3 regions of the Labrenzia sp. 5N genome follow, and region 1 is predicted to be linked to each of the others. Evidence: riboswitches for the same ligand, from Rfam matches in the RefSeq annotation. Region 1 holds a riboswitch; each other region holds the start of a gene.
What was found. A riboswitch is a leader RNA that binds a small molecule or an ion and turns the genes downstream of it on or off. The one in region 1 is predicted to bind cobalamin.

Region 1 (4,436 bases):
TACCCGTAAAGCAGCAGAGGTGCGGAGCCATCGAGCCTGGTGTCCTTCCGGTAGAGCACAGACACCGGCACGGTTTCGCCGTCGGCTGCGGGAGCCATCAACCGGCGGGTGACATAATCGTCCGCATCATGGCCGGAAGGCACTTCCTGTTCCTTGCGCAGAATACGCTCGCGGGTCTCGACATTGTAGTCGAAGGTCTGCGATGGCGTTGTCATCGAGGAATAGGTGAAGCGGATCGTGCTCGTGTCGAACTCGTAGCCGCCGCCAAGGCCGAGCGAATAGGCTTCCTCGTCGAAGGCGATGGAGTGCTCGATGTTGTCTGCAAGCCGGCGGATCACGATGCGCGGCAAGCCGTCTTCGCGCTCCAGCCGCGTCATGAAGGACTTGTAGACGCAATGCGACAGGATCAGGCATCCTGCCTTGTGGGGCACAAGATCGGACCAGTTTTCGCGGCCGGGATTGCCTTTCGGCGCAGTGACGATCTTGAAGTCCTCGGCGCCGCCTGCGTTGGTCAGGATGTAGAGTGTGTCGCCGTGATCGTCGATGGAATACTCGATACCGGTCTCGCGCTCTGCGACAAGCACCGGTTCGGCGGTCGGGTCGGTGGCCGGGATCATCCAGACTTCGGACGTCTCGTGATCATGAATGTCGATGACGATGGTGTCGCCGGACTGGGTCTTGCCGACGCCCATGAAGAAGCCGGCATCCTTTTCCTCGTAGACGAGAACGTCGCTCGCCGGGTCGGAACCGACTTCGTGACGGAAGAGTTTCGAGGGCCGGTGGTTGGCGTCGAGGCGAACGTAGAACACATAGCGGCTGTCTTCCGAGAAGACGCCGCCGCCGCCCGTGTCCTCGATGGCGTAGTCGAAATCCTTGGCAGACTGGGCGTCGCGCAGCTTCAGTGAATAATATTCCGAGCCCTTGTCGTCATAGGCCCAGGCGATGAGCGCGTGATCCGTCGACTGGCTGACGCCGCCGATCCGGAAATATGCCGTTCCTTCTGCTTCCTTGTCGCCATGGAGAAGAACCGTTTCCGCGCCGCCGTCACGCGGGGTGCGAAAGAAAACCGGTTGCTGGCCGCCGGTTTCATACTTGAGGCCGTAAGCGAAAGGCCCGTCGGGCGCCGGAACCGAGCTGTCGTCTTCCTTGATGCGGCCGCGCATCTCCGCAAAAAGCTTCTCCTGCAGAGTCTTCGTCGGTGCCATCTGCGCTTCGTGATAGGCATTTTCCGCTTCCAGATAGCTGCGGATGTCGGCATCCAGCACGGACGGGTCCTTCATGACCTCCTGCCAGTTGTCCGCCCTCAGCCAGGCGAAGTCGTCCTGGCGGGTAATGCCGTGGGTCTCAAGGGTGAGGGGGCGCGCTGCGGCGCGCGGGGGAAGGGCGTCCTGTTTCATGGATCGGAGGTAAGATTTTTGAGCCTTGAAGGCAAGGGTCAATACTGCCGAGGCGGCTGGGTGTTTCCGCTTCCAGGCAATCCTGTCGTGCTTTCAGACAAGAGCAGCGACCCGCAAAAGTCTTTGACATTTTTTAGGCGTTCGCGCACTTAGGAAGAGATGGTTCCCGACTCCGAACTCCGGACCGGGATTAAAAGGGAACACGGTGCGACGAGCCCGAAAGGCTGCAAATCCGTGACTGCCCCCGCAACTGTGAGCGGTGAGCAAACCTGAAAGCGCCACTGGGGAGACCCCGGGAAGGATCAGGCAAGCAATGACCCGCAAGTCAGGAGACCTGCCATTTCACCTTAAACCTTAACCCGGGCGGGGTGCCCCGGAGGAGTGAGTGACATGGCCAATCGGCACCTGCCGGCAAAGTTGCACATTCGGTTCCTGACTGCCCCGCGAAATCGCGGAGGGCGATATGAACCGGAAATTTTCTGCTGAATTCTCAAGACTTGCTAACCTCCTGACCGAGGCTGATCCGCTGGCGACGCGCGCAGCACGCGCGATGGTTCCCGATGGGCTGCAAAAATCTGTTGTCAGCGAGAATATAGGTAATGTAATAACATTACATGATGATTGTTCCAAACGTACCCGATCCGGCCGTGCCCAGTGCAACGAGGAAAGCAATGCCTTTGCTTTTCCGCAGCCTCCTGTCGGTTCACTGGCAGAAGCCGTGGAGGCGCGTCATGAGCAATGATCCGCACAAGATATTTGTCTGCACGACCTGTCGTCACAATGGGCAGACTTGCCATCCCGGATATGGGCTGATCTGCAAGCTGAAAAGTGCAATGGCACAGGCAGTGCCTGTGGTTGGAGACGAATTCGAAATCAGTGGAACAGCCGACATGGAGAGCTGTTCGAGACCTTGCACGTTGGCATTCAAGGCCACCGACAAGGCGATCTACCTCTTTGGGGACATTGAGGACGATACGGACATCGATGACCTTGTCGACTACGCCAATCGGTATCGCCAGATTGAAAATGGATGCGAGGTGACCGAGGAAAGCCACGGCAAGCGCTGGAGCGCATCGCAAGGCCGGCTTCCGGCAGCGATGATCGTTTCGGAAGAAGACGGGACGGCGTTCTCATGACGGGGGTCGATCTGTTTGTCCGGGAGGTCAGCTGGAAGACGGGGCAGGGCAAAACCATTTTGCATCCGCTCAGCTTCGATCTGCCTGCCGGTGAGGTTCTTGGAATTGCCGGCGCCAATGGTGCCGGCAAATCCACCCTGTTGCGGCTGCTCTATCGTTTCCTGAAACCGAAAACGGGTGAAATCCTTCTGGATGGCACGGATCTCTGGCACATCAGTGCCAGAGAGGCCGCCAAAACGATCGCCGCCGTGCTTCAGGAGCAGCCGACCGATTTTGCCTTGACCGTGCGCGAGATCGTCACACTCGGCCGGCGTCCCCATGCAAACGGTATTGCCGGCGCAGGCAAGCGGGACGCCGAGATCGTCGATGACTGTCTCGGGAAAATGGATCTGCTGTCCTATGCCAAAAGAGCCTTCGGCACATTGTCCGGGGGGGAAAGGCAACGGGTGATGGTGGCCCGGGCGCTGGCGCAAGAACCAAGGCTTCTGGTGCTGGATGAGCCGACGAACCATCTGGATATCCGTCATCAGCTCGAGATCGTCGAGCTGATTGCCGATCTGGACATTACCATTGTCACCAGCCTGCACGACCTCAACCTGGCAAGCCGTGTCTGCGACAAGGTCTTGCTGTTGCATGAGGGCCGACTGGTTGCCCAGGGAATGCCGGAGACGGTGCTGACCCCCGGCAACATTGAGCAAGCCTATTCGGTACAGGTCCGACTGGAGCAACTGTCTGCCAGCCGCGAACGCTACCTGACCTTCCATCTTTGAATTTCTGGAGACTTAAAATGAAAAAATTTGCCCTGGGCCTCGCGCTCACCTTTCTGTCTGTTCCGGCATTTGCGCAGACGAGTGTGGAAAGCTGCAACCGCACGGTGACCTTCGACACGCCGCCCAAAGCAGCTGTTTCGAATGACGTCAACCTGACCGAGATGATGCTGGTACTTGGCCTGCGCGACCGCATGGTTGGATATACCGGCATTTCAGGCTGGAAGACGCTGGACGCGGAGATGCGTGAGGGCGTTGCCGAACTTCCCGAACTCGCGTCGAAATATCCGAGCAAGGAAGTGCTGATCGGGGCCGACGCCGATTTCTTCTTCGCCGGCTGGAATTACGGCATGAAGGTGGGCGGTGAAGTGACGCCTGAAACGCTGGAGCCGTTCGGCATCAAGGTCTACGAGCTGACCGAATCCTGTATTCATATCGGCGACAAGCCGAAGGCGTCTCTGCAGGATCTCTATAACGACCTCCTCAACCTCGGAAAGATCTTCGGTGTCGAAGATACAGCCCACGATCTTGTTGCGGCCTACAAGCTGGAGCTGGACCGGATCGCGGCAACGGTGCCTGCTGGTGAAGAGCCGCTGCGGGTCTTTGTCTACGACAGCGGTGAGGACAAGCCCTTCACTGCCGGACGGTATGCCATGCCGACAGCGCTTATCGAGGCAGCCGGCGGCGTCAACGTGATGGACGATTTTGAAAAGAGCTGGGCGACCGTCGACTGGGAAACCGTGGTGGAAAAAGACCCGGACATGGTTGTGATCGTCAACTACGGCGAAGTGACGGCTGACCAGAAACGCGACTTCATGAAACACAATCCCGCCCTGGCCAATATTGCAGCCGTCAAGAACGACCGGTTTGTCGTCCTGGACTATGTCGAGGCAACCCCGGGGCCGCGGAACCTCAAGGCCATCGGAAAGCTCACCGAAGCGTTCTGGGGAGAGTGAGCCTTGCAGAAGATGCTTCGAACTGCCGTTGCAGGCAGAAACGATGGGCCCGCATGAGCGTGCTCACGGACAAAAGCGCTGGCCTGCGCCGGTTGCGGGGGAATGGGATATTGCTTCTGGCCGGTGTGCTGGTGCTGGCTATTTCCATTGTAGCCGCCATCGGTGCGGGTGCGGTGGCGA
Region 2 (4,436 bases), on a different contig from region 1:
ACTTCTTCTTCAAACCTTTCCAGGCCGTAGCGCCAGTACTCCACTCCACCCAGAATTCGCAGAACGATCAGCCGAGACCCACGGACGGTCTGTTCGGCATAAAGATCGACCGAATAGGGATGCGACAGGGCCATGAGATTGGCGAGCCGCAGGTCTGCCCGGCCTGTTCCAAGCCGTGATTGCGCAGCGGCAAAGCTTCCCAGTTCGGTGTCTGCAGCGGACAGGAACAGAATGTCGGCTGGAGACTGGCCGAGATCGACCGCGTCCCCACCGTCATCGATCCGGCGCGTCTGGCTGGCGAGAATGTGCATGCTTGGTCTTTATTTCCAGCTTCTATCCAGCGTGTCAGGCAGCAGCCGTCAATTCACCCAGCAGGCCACGAACCGCAGTCAGGTCGAGGCCCTTCAAACCGATCACGACCAATCTGCCGCTGCTCTCGGCGCCGGCGGCGAACCAGGTTTCGACACGCGGTCCGACAGCTTGAACCATTGCAGGTGCTGCCTTGCCCTCGATTTTTACGGCCCCCTTGATACGCAGGACGCCTTTTTGCGCCATGGCTTCCAGAACCTTTGCCTCTGCATCTTTCAGGCTGGCGAAAGACGAGACTGCCAGCACGTGACTTTCAAAATCATCGTGATGGTGATGATCGTGATGATGGTCGTCATGGTGATGATCATGATCATCATCGTGGTCATGGTCATGGTCGTGGTCGTGGTCATCATGATGGTGATGATGCTCGTGCCGATCAGCCATATCGTCCTCAGCAGCAGAGCCTCTGCCGAGCAGAACTTCAATCGGAAGCGTGCCTTTTTCGGATGTCACCACGTGAACCGCCGGACGAACATCGGCGGCGATCTTCTCATGCACCTGCTTCAAAGCGTCTTCGGAGACGAGATCAGCCTTGTTCAGAACAACGAGGTCTGCGCAACGCAATTGGTCGTGGAAGAGTTCTTCAACAGGACTGTCATGATCAAGAGCCTCGTCGGCGGCACGCTGCGCGGCAAGTGCATCTTCATCAAGTGCGATCCGGCCTTCTGCGAGTGCAGCAGCATCCAGCACCGTGACAACACCATCTACCGTTACCTTCGGCTTGACGCTCGGCCAGGAGAAGGCCCGAACGAGCGGCTGTGGCAGAGCCAGGCCAGAGGTTTCGATTACAATATGCTCCGGCGGATTGTCCCGCGCGAGCAGCATTTCCATGGTTGGCAGGAAATCGTCGGCAACGGTGCAACATATGCAGCCATTGGTAAGCTCAACCACCTCTTCCGCGGCGCAATCGGGATCAGCGCATCCATTCACCAGGGAACCGTCGAAGCCCATGTCCCCAAACTCGTTGACAATAAGGGCAATGCGTTTGCCATTGGCATTGGTAAGCAAATTGCGGATCAGCGTGGTCTTGCCTGCTCCGAGAAACCCAGTGACGATCGTTGCCGGAATTTTTGCGCCCGGCTGCAGGGATGAAGTGGTCATAATTTGATATCCGGTTGTGATGTGGGTTTCAAAAGTATCGGCAGCCCCGCAGCAACGAAGACGACCTGTTGGCACCTATGCGCCATATCCTGGTTCAGTCGTCCCTGCACATCGCGGAACGACCTCGACAGATGGTTCTCCGGCACGATCCCCATACCAACTTCGTTGGAAACGAAAACGCACGGCCCCTGAAGATCCTTCAGAACCGCGCAAAGCCGTGCCGTTTCGGCGGGGATGTCCTTGTCTGCAAACAGCAGGTTCGACAGCCACAGGGTTAGGCAGTCAACAAGTACCACCCGGTCTTGCCTGCATTCGTTTTCAAGTACCGCTGCAAGTTCGAGCTGTTCTTCCACGGTGAGCCAGGACGGGCCGCGTTGATCTTTATGAGCGGCGATCCGGCTGGCCATTTCGTCGTCGTGGGCAGCACCAGTCGCGATATAGATTTTTTGCAGACCGGTTTCATGGACAAGCTTTTCCGCGAACCGGCTTTTTCCGGAGCGGGCACCGCCGAGGACCAGCGTCGTCCTCTCGCCGTTTGAATGCGTCATTCCTTCTCCCAGCCGTCCGCCCGACAGCGCCATAGGGTTGACAATGTGACGGCCGGTCTCCTGGCTTGCGGCTCAGCGCGGTCTGTACCCCTTCCCGGCCCCATCAGGACGCCAGTGGTTTTCGTACAGCCACTCACCGCTCACAGTTGCGGGGGCAGCTCCGGATCTGGACTTGAAAAAGACCGCACCGGATTCCCGTTTCATCCGGATCAGGCAAGGCCTTTTCCGGAACCGTCGGTTTCTTCCTAAACGTATCTTGAGGCCGACACAAGCAGCAGAAAGCTGCTGACGAATAACCTTGAAAATCGGCCAGGCAGTCAACACGGACACCTTCTTGCGCCAAAGTCAGAAAAAGGCACAGCGGATTTAGCCTGCCCGGGGAGTTCCAATCGTCGCGAAACGTAGGGTTTTCCAAGCACGGCAGAACGCCTAGCCATCTGAAATATATCGAGTTTTCCACACTGAGATCAAAAAAATGACGGCTTGATGAAAAAAACGCCCTCGGGGGCTTGGCAAACGGATCAAGCCTTTGATATACGCATCTCCATCGACGGGGCGGCAACGCGCTGGCCCCGAGCGTGGTGATCCCCAGTAGCTCAGTTGGTAGAGCAAGCGACTGTTAATCGCTGGGTCGCTGGTTCGAGTCCGGCCTGGGGAGCCATCACCACATCTTCTTAATCCTCCCAAATGCTGCATTTCTGAAGGCTGGGACACCGTTCAGTGTCCAGGTTGATCTTATTCACGTTTGATCTTGCAACAATCTGCACGCCTCAAAAAACGACAGCCATTTGACGCGAGCTCGTCTTTCGCAGCAGTAACGTTCCGCGCCATCTTCCTAAACAACATTTCCTGGCTACGTTTATAGCGAAGATCGCGCCTCCATTGGCTCTGCGTTGTTGAATAGCGCTTCTTGATAAAGCTCCAGGTTGCTCCTATCGTGATTTCTCCAAAGGGAGCATCATGGAAAATCGCGGCTAGATCCAGCGCCCCTGAACCCGCAAATCTTCAAATGCGTGGTACCTTTTATGAGCGGCGACAACACACACACCATTGCCACCGTAACCGCAGCACCAGGTTATGCCGAATTTCTTGAAGCCTACTGCGAGAAGGAACAGCCCCTGCTGATTAAGGGACTAGCAAAAAACTGGCCCGCGCGGGAAAGGTGGCAATCCGGCCGATTACGAGCAGAACTCCATACGCTGCCAAAGGTCCGCGACAGAGGTGTCTTTTTCCTCAGCCGCTCCCCCGTACTCGAACAAGATATCGAGATGCCGGATTTCCTGAAGGAGATCCTCGCGTCCGATCGGATAATGCAAGATTCCGTTGCCTGGAGATTCTGGATCAACAGCAGGAACAACCGGACAGAGTTCCACTACGATACCAACGCCGAGAATGTCATTACAGTTCAGGTGAAGGGCCGTAAGGAATGGGTACTGGTTTCGCCCGAAACACCGTTACCGTGCTACCCGTTCACCAACTTCTCTCTACTGAAAGACGAAGAGCGATTGCTGCGGAACAAGCGATTCTTCAAATTCGATCTGGAGGAAGGTGATCTTCTCTATCTGCCTCCCCATTGGTACCACCGGGTGGTTGCCAAGGAAGACGAGAACATCAACATCAATTGGACTTTCACGAAACGCGAAACTACGGTCATCTCAAAGGAATTCAAGCGTGACATGGAGCGGTGCGGCCTGCTGCATTCATTCAAGAACAGTGATTCCGCGCTGGTTCGGCGCTGTTACGAAACCGCTATCCGCGCCCTTCCAAATGTCGGCGGTATTGGCTGGGGTCTGAAATCGTTCATTTCATCGCCCTATACGCCAAGCCGCGGAGCATTGGTCAGCCGGTTCTTCAAGGAATTGCTGCAAATACCGAATACGCTGCTGACACTTCCAAACGTTCGCTCAACGCTGAAAAAGGTCGACAAGACCTAACCGGCGAACGCGCTGCCAATCCCTCAAGTTTGGTGCGGTATGTAGACCACCAGCATATATGCCGGGCTACGTATTCGAGAATTGCTCTCCCGCAATCCATACGCCCTCGACCTCATAGGCATTGCCAAGCTGTACGAAGTCAGCCGGATAGCCTTCTTCGAAACGACCGAGCGGGCGCCCGAGAACGTCCGCAGGATCACTGGTCGCCATTGCAAGAGCAGCTTCGACCGGAAGCTCGAGTGTACCGGTGAGAAACTTCAAGGACGCCGGCAAATCTATATCGGCGCCGGCAAGCGTGCCGTCTTCGAGGGTCAATGTGCCATCGCGGCGAAAGATTTCCCGACCTCCGAGAAAGAAGGACGTAACATCGGTGCCGGTCTGGGACATGGCGTCGGTAACGATAAAGATCCTGCCCGGGCCAGTCTTTGACTTGAGCGCAACCCGCATCGCGACCGGGTCGACATGGACACCATCAGCAATGATG
Region 3 (4,436 bases), on a different contig from region 1:
TCGGATCCGTACCGCCCTACAAGTTCATTCCCGTGGCAGAAGAATGCGGTCTGATCGTTCCGATCGGAGAATTCGTGCTGGCATCCGCGCTCTCCGACATGAAATCCCTGCACCGGCAGAATATCGATGTATCTGTCGCCGTGAACGTTGCGCCGGCGCAGCTGCAGGCGAAGGGATTTACCGGCAGAATGCTCGGGATCATTGGCGAGAGCGGGTTCTCGACGGAGAAGCTGGAACTGGAAGTGACGGAATCGAGTCTTGTCGACTATTCGCAGAACCTTCTGGATCAGATCCTGCCGATCAAGAAAGAAGGCGTCAAATTTGCAATCGACGACTTCGGCACCGGCTATTCCTCGCTGCACAGTCTCGCAAGCATGCCGTTCGACACGCTGAAGATCGACCGGTCCTTCATCATGGACATTGCCAATTGCGAGGATCGACGGACCATCGTCGAGCTGATCCTGATGCTGGCGAGGCAGCTCAATCTCAACACAGTTTCCGAAGGGGTCGAGACCCAGTTGCAGATGGATTACATCAATCTGTGGGGCGGGACGCTCGGCCAGGGCTACTTGTGGAGCCCGGCAGTGCCGTTCGGCGAGTTCTCGCGAATGGTCATGAAGCGGGAAGAAGAGGCGAATGCGGCCGAGCCCTGGAGGCAGGCAGCCTCCTGAACTCCGATGAGGGATGTCCTGATGGCCGTATGTGTCTAGTCGTGTACGTCGACCAGACCTTCAAACAGAGCGCTCTTCGAACCGTCGGACAGGCATTCCACGGTCAGCGCCTCCGTGAAGGCCTGCTGGTCAGAGGCTTCGACGGGGCTTTCTGCGAGTAGCGTCAGGATCTCGTTGCCGAGGCGCAACAGCTCCGGACGGACATCCTTGATCAGGTCGGGTACGTTCTGCGGACGAGCTTCACCGCTCTCCCAGCGTTCGATCCAGCAGGTTTGAATGTCCTTGGCCGCATCGATCTGCGCCTGGAAAAACAAGGTGACATTGTCAGCCGACAGGCCGTTTTCGACTGCCTTTTCGCGGGCAGCATCCAGCACCACCTTTTCCCTCGGCAGATCCTCGACAGGTTTGTCGTTATCCGCTTTCCAGGCTGCAACCGACTGCATGAACGACAGACGTTCGTTGATGGCGCCGAAAAGCTTGTCAGGTGCCGCCCAGCCAGGAGTGACGGTGGAAGCAAGAAGAGATACCGCAAGAGCGGTCAGGGGGATCGATTTCAACATGGTCGAAGACTTTCACAGGTCACCGCCTGCGGCAAGTCTTTGGTTGTGGTCTACTTCTTTTCAACCGAGCGACTAATCTCGGTGATCACGCCGAATGCGACGGCGGCCATGATCTTCAATAGTCCGCTGTCGAGCGCCTGTTCGCGTGTCAGATTGCCAAGGAAAAAACCCGGTCTTGGTTCAGTGACTGCTCCAAGAGTAACGCCGGCCAGAAGTGCCAGCTGAATGCAGCCAAGGAAAAAGACGACACCAGCGATAAGCGTTCCCAATTTGGTAAAGGGCATTGCAAACTCTCATGATGTGCTTTGTATTCGAGTGAGGTTATCTTTCGTTAGGGTTTCTGCAAGTAAAAATCACAATTACCCTAAATACAGAAAAGTTTAATAAACAAAGGTTTTGATTTTCATCTTTGATTGGATTCTGCAAAGTTCAGAATTTTCAGGTGGCTGACGCAATTTCCTGAAGAAGTGTTTTGAGATCTGAAGCTTGTCGGTGATGCTGATCCGGCTGATTTCGGTGGCGGTCTTCAGGCGGCAAAATTTCGGTGCAATGTCGCATTCAGACCGAATATGGCGAAAATTCGCTTGCAGAATATCGCCAATCCTTGCAAATCTAGACGATGCGATGGTTTCGCCCGAACAAGCGTAAGGGCGGATGAAATGGGAACACGGTGAGGCGTACCCAACAGGGACCAATACCGTGGCTGCCCCCGCAACTGTATGCGACGAGCAAAGCCCTTCAAGCCACTGGAGCGATCCGGGAAGGCGGGCAGCGCAGAGACTCGCGAGCCAGGAAACCTGCCATCCAGCGGTCCCATCGGGGCCGGTTCACACCATCTGCTCGCGCACGGAGGGTGCGCAAAGGAGAAATGACATGCATATCGAACCGGGCATCGTCGACGGTGCCAAAATCGTACTCAGCTACGGCACCGCGGCTGCTTCCTTCGGCCTTCTGGGCAAAATGGCTCTCGACACAATCCGCAAAAGCGGCGTGCTCAGCCTTGCCGTCCGTTCCGTCATCACGACGGTTGCCGTATTCTGCTTCTTCGAAATCCTGCCGCATTACCCGGTCGGTGTTTCCGAAGTGCACTTTATCCTGGGCTCCACCCTGTTCCTGATGTTCGGCGCTGGTCCGGCAGCAATCGGCCTCGCTGCAGGCCTTCTGCTCCAGGGGACGCTGGTTGCTCCTTTCGACCTGCCGCAGTACGGCATCAACGTCACCACGCTGCTCGTGCCGCTGTGGGCTGTCAGCATGCTGGCAAACCGCATCATTCCGGAAAAGACCGCCTATGTTGACGTTTCCTACGTTCAGGCACTGGCTCTTTCCACCACGTTCCAGGCTGGTATCGTTGGCTGGGTTGCTTTCTGGGCATTCTACGGCCAGGGCTTCGGTGCCGAGAACATGGCTTCCGTCGGTTCCTTCGGCTTTGCCTATATGCTGGTGATCCTGGGCGAGCCGCTGGCTGACCTGGCTGTTCTGGCCGCTGCCAAGACCCTGGCGCCGCTGACCCGGAACCTTGCTTTCGAAAATCGGCTGCACAACGCGGCTTAAGTCTTCGGGCTTTTGCCGAAATCAAGTGACGAAGGGCGGCCCTGGGGCCGCCCTTTTTGTTTGTCGTTCCGACGCCTTGACAACGAACAATCAGAGCTTCGTTGCCTCGGTGGAGCGGATCTTCTTCCAGTTGGCTTCCGCCTTGGTGATCGTGCCGGACTGGTCTTTCTGGAACTCGCGGAAGATGGCCTCGTTCAGGAACAGATAAAGCTTGCCGTCCACAACAGCTGCGAACTGCGGATCGCCGTCGAACTTCTTGCCGACTGAAACACCGAAGGTGCAGAAGCCGCCGTTTTGCGGCAGGTACTGATCCGGATGCGCGGTGAAGGCATCCATGGCTTCCTGGGATGCGAAGTAATAGGCAACACCGTCGTGGACGGCCGTATATTGCGCGGTTCCGTCAATCCGGTTGCCCAGGCTGACAAAGGCCACGGGATCGACACCATGAAGACCGAGCGGGCTGCCGGCGGCCGTCAGGCCGCTGGAGGTGTTGTATTCGTCCGCGGCCATTGCCGGGGCAGAGAGAGCGGCAAGAGACAGCAGCGTTGCGGCAATGGCGGATTTCATCAAGGACATGTTCTACTCCTGAAAGGGTATGAAGGTTGAAGGCCGGATTTGCTCCGGTGCCTCTACCTTGCGTCCGAAGCTCAGGCGTCTCCATGTTCGTAAGTTCCCGAGGATTTGCAGATCGTCCGGATTGCAGTTCAAAAAAAGACACCGGCGTGAGGGCCGGTGTCATTGTGCGTTGACGGGGGCTGTCAAGCGGCCTGTGCAACCGTTTCCTGCGGTTTGGCAAGGCTGACCACTGTCAGAACGGCAATGGCGTTGACCAGGTAATAGGCGAAGTCGAGGCCGGTGAAGCCGAGTGCGAAGGGAGCTGCCAGGAACACGATGCCGACGGCAAAATCGACCGCCAGATGAACCGAATAGGGCAGAATGCGGATGATGCCGGTCTGGTGATCCGTCAGGATCGTCAGGGCCAGGGCCGCAAAGCCTGTCAGGAAGGATAGCCAGAAGGCGATCGGGTTGGATTGGCCGAGATCAAGGAATACGGGCAGGGCAATAAGGCCGATCGCGACGGGATAATCGAGATAGGCGTGCATGGTCTTGGTGACGAAGCGAACAGACATCTTTCAGGTGCTCCAGGTTGGTTTCCTGCGGGCGGATTGCCCACGAGCCCAAAGATGTTGGTCGACTTCGGTTCCATCCATGCACGAAAGTCCCTGAAAATTGACCAATCGTCCGGGAGCCTTGCGCTTTGCGGTGTTGAGGCAAAAATGCGGGAATGAGACTTCAACCGGAACCGGCCTTTCATGAAACATGACGCCCTGACCCAGATCCTGGATGCCTTGAAGCTACGGGGATCCGTCTATTTCCATACCTGCTTTTCGCCGCCCTGGGCCGTGCGGGTGCCGGCTTTCGGCAATGTCGCGAGGTTTCACATGGCAATGCGTGGTGGCTGCTGGCTGGCGGTGGACGGTGTTGACAAGCCGATCCGCCTTGCGACCGGTGACCTGGCCGTCATTCCGCACGGGGCCGCTCATATCCTGAGTGATGAACCGGGCCGTCCCGCCGCCGAAGTGGACGAGGTCGTGCGGCAATCCGGTTATACGGGGGAAGGTGCGCTCTATTACGGCGGTCCGGACGAGGAACT

Region 2: linked by a shared signal. The riboswitch ahead of cobU (bifunctional adenosylcobinamide kinase/adenosylcobinamide-phosphate guanylyltransferase) and the one ahead of HEP89_RS18990 (hypothetical protein) in region 1 are both predicted to bind cobalamin.
Region 3: linked by a shared signal. The riboswitch ahead of HEP89_RS18115 (energy-coupling factor ABC transporter permease) and the one ahead of HEP89_RS18990 (hypothetical protein) in region 1 are both predicted to bind cobalamin.

The regions. Positions count from the first base shown of each region.
Region 1 covers NZ_JAAZTM010000017.1:89,253-93,688, forward strand. Annotated here, with positions in the region: gene HEP89_RS18985 (S9 family peptidase) at 1-1,397, opposite strand, end outside; cobalamin riboswitch at 1,541-1,754, shown strand; gene HEP89_RS18990 (hypothetical protein) at 1,861-2,139, shown strand; gene HEP89_RS18995 (DUF1636 family protein) at 2,129-2,533, shown strand; gene HEP89_RS19000 (ABC transporter ATP-binding protein) at 2,530-3,303, shown strand; gene HEP89_RS19005 (ABC transporter substrate-binding protein) at 3,321-4,256, shown strand; gene HEP89_RS19010 (iron ABC transporter permease) at 4,310-4,436, shown strand, end outside.
Region 2 covers NZ_JAAZTM010000020.1:450,082-454,517, forward strand. Annotated here, with positions in the region: gene cobN (cobaltochelatase subunit CobN) at 1-311, opposite strand, end outside; gene cobW (cobalamin biosynthesis protein CobW) at 346-1,470, opposite strand; gene cobU (bifunctional adenosylcobinamide kinase/adenosylcobinamide-phosphate guanylyltransferase) at 1,467-2,018, opposite strand; cobalamin riboswitch at 2,051-2,269, opposite strand; tRNA gene HEP89_RS22600 (tRNA-Asn) at 2,604-2,679, shown strand; gene HEP89_RS22605 (cupin-like domain-containing protein) at 3,044-3,952, shown strand; gene nagA (N-acetylglucosamine-6-phosphate deacetylase) at 4,019-4,436, opposite strand, start outside.
Region 3 covers NZ_JAAZTM010000016.1:485,390-489,825, forward strand. Annotated here, with positions in the region: gene HEP89_RS18100 (EAL domain-containing protein) at 1-671, shown strand, start outside; gene aroQ (gamma subclass chorismate mutase AroQ) at 707-1,231, opposite strand; gene HEP89_RS18110 (hypothetical protein) at 1,282-1,515, opposite strand; cobalamin riboswitch at 1,840-2,051, shown strand; gene HEP89_RS18115 (energy-coupling factor ABC transporter permease) at 2,105-2,782, shown strand; gene HEP89_RS18120 (YHS domain-containing (seleno)protein) at 2,873-3,358, opposite strand; gene HEP89_RS18125 (hypothetical protein) at 3,541-3,912, opposite strand; gene HEP89_RS18130 (AraC family transcriptional regulator) at 4,096-4,436, shown strand, end outside.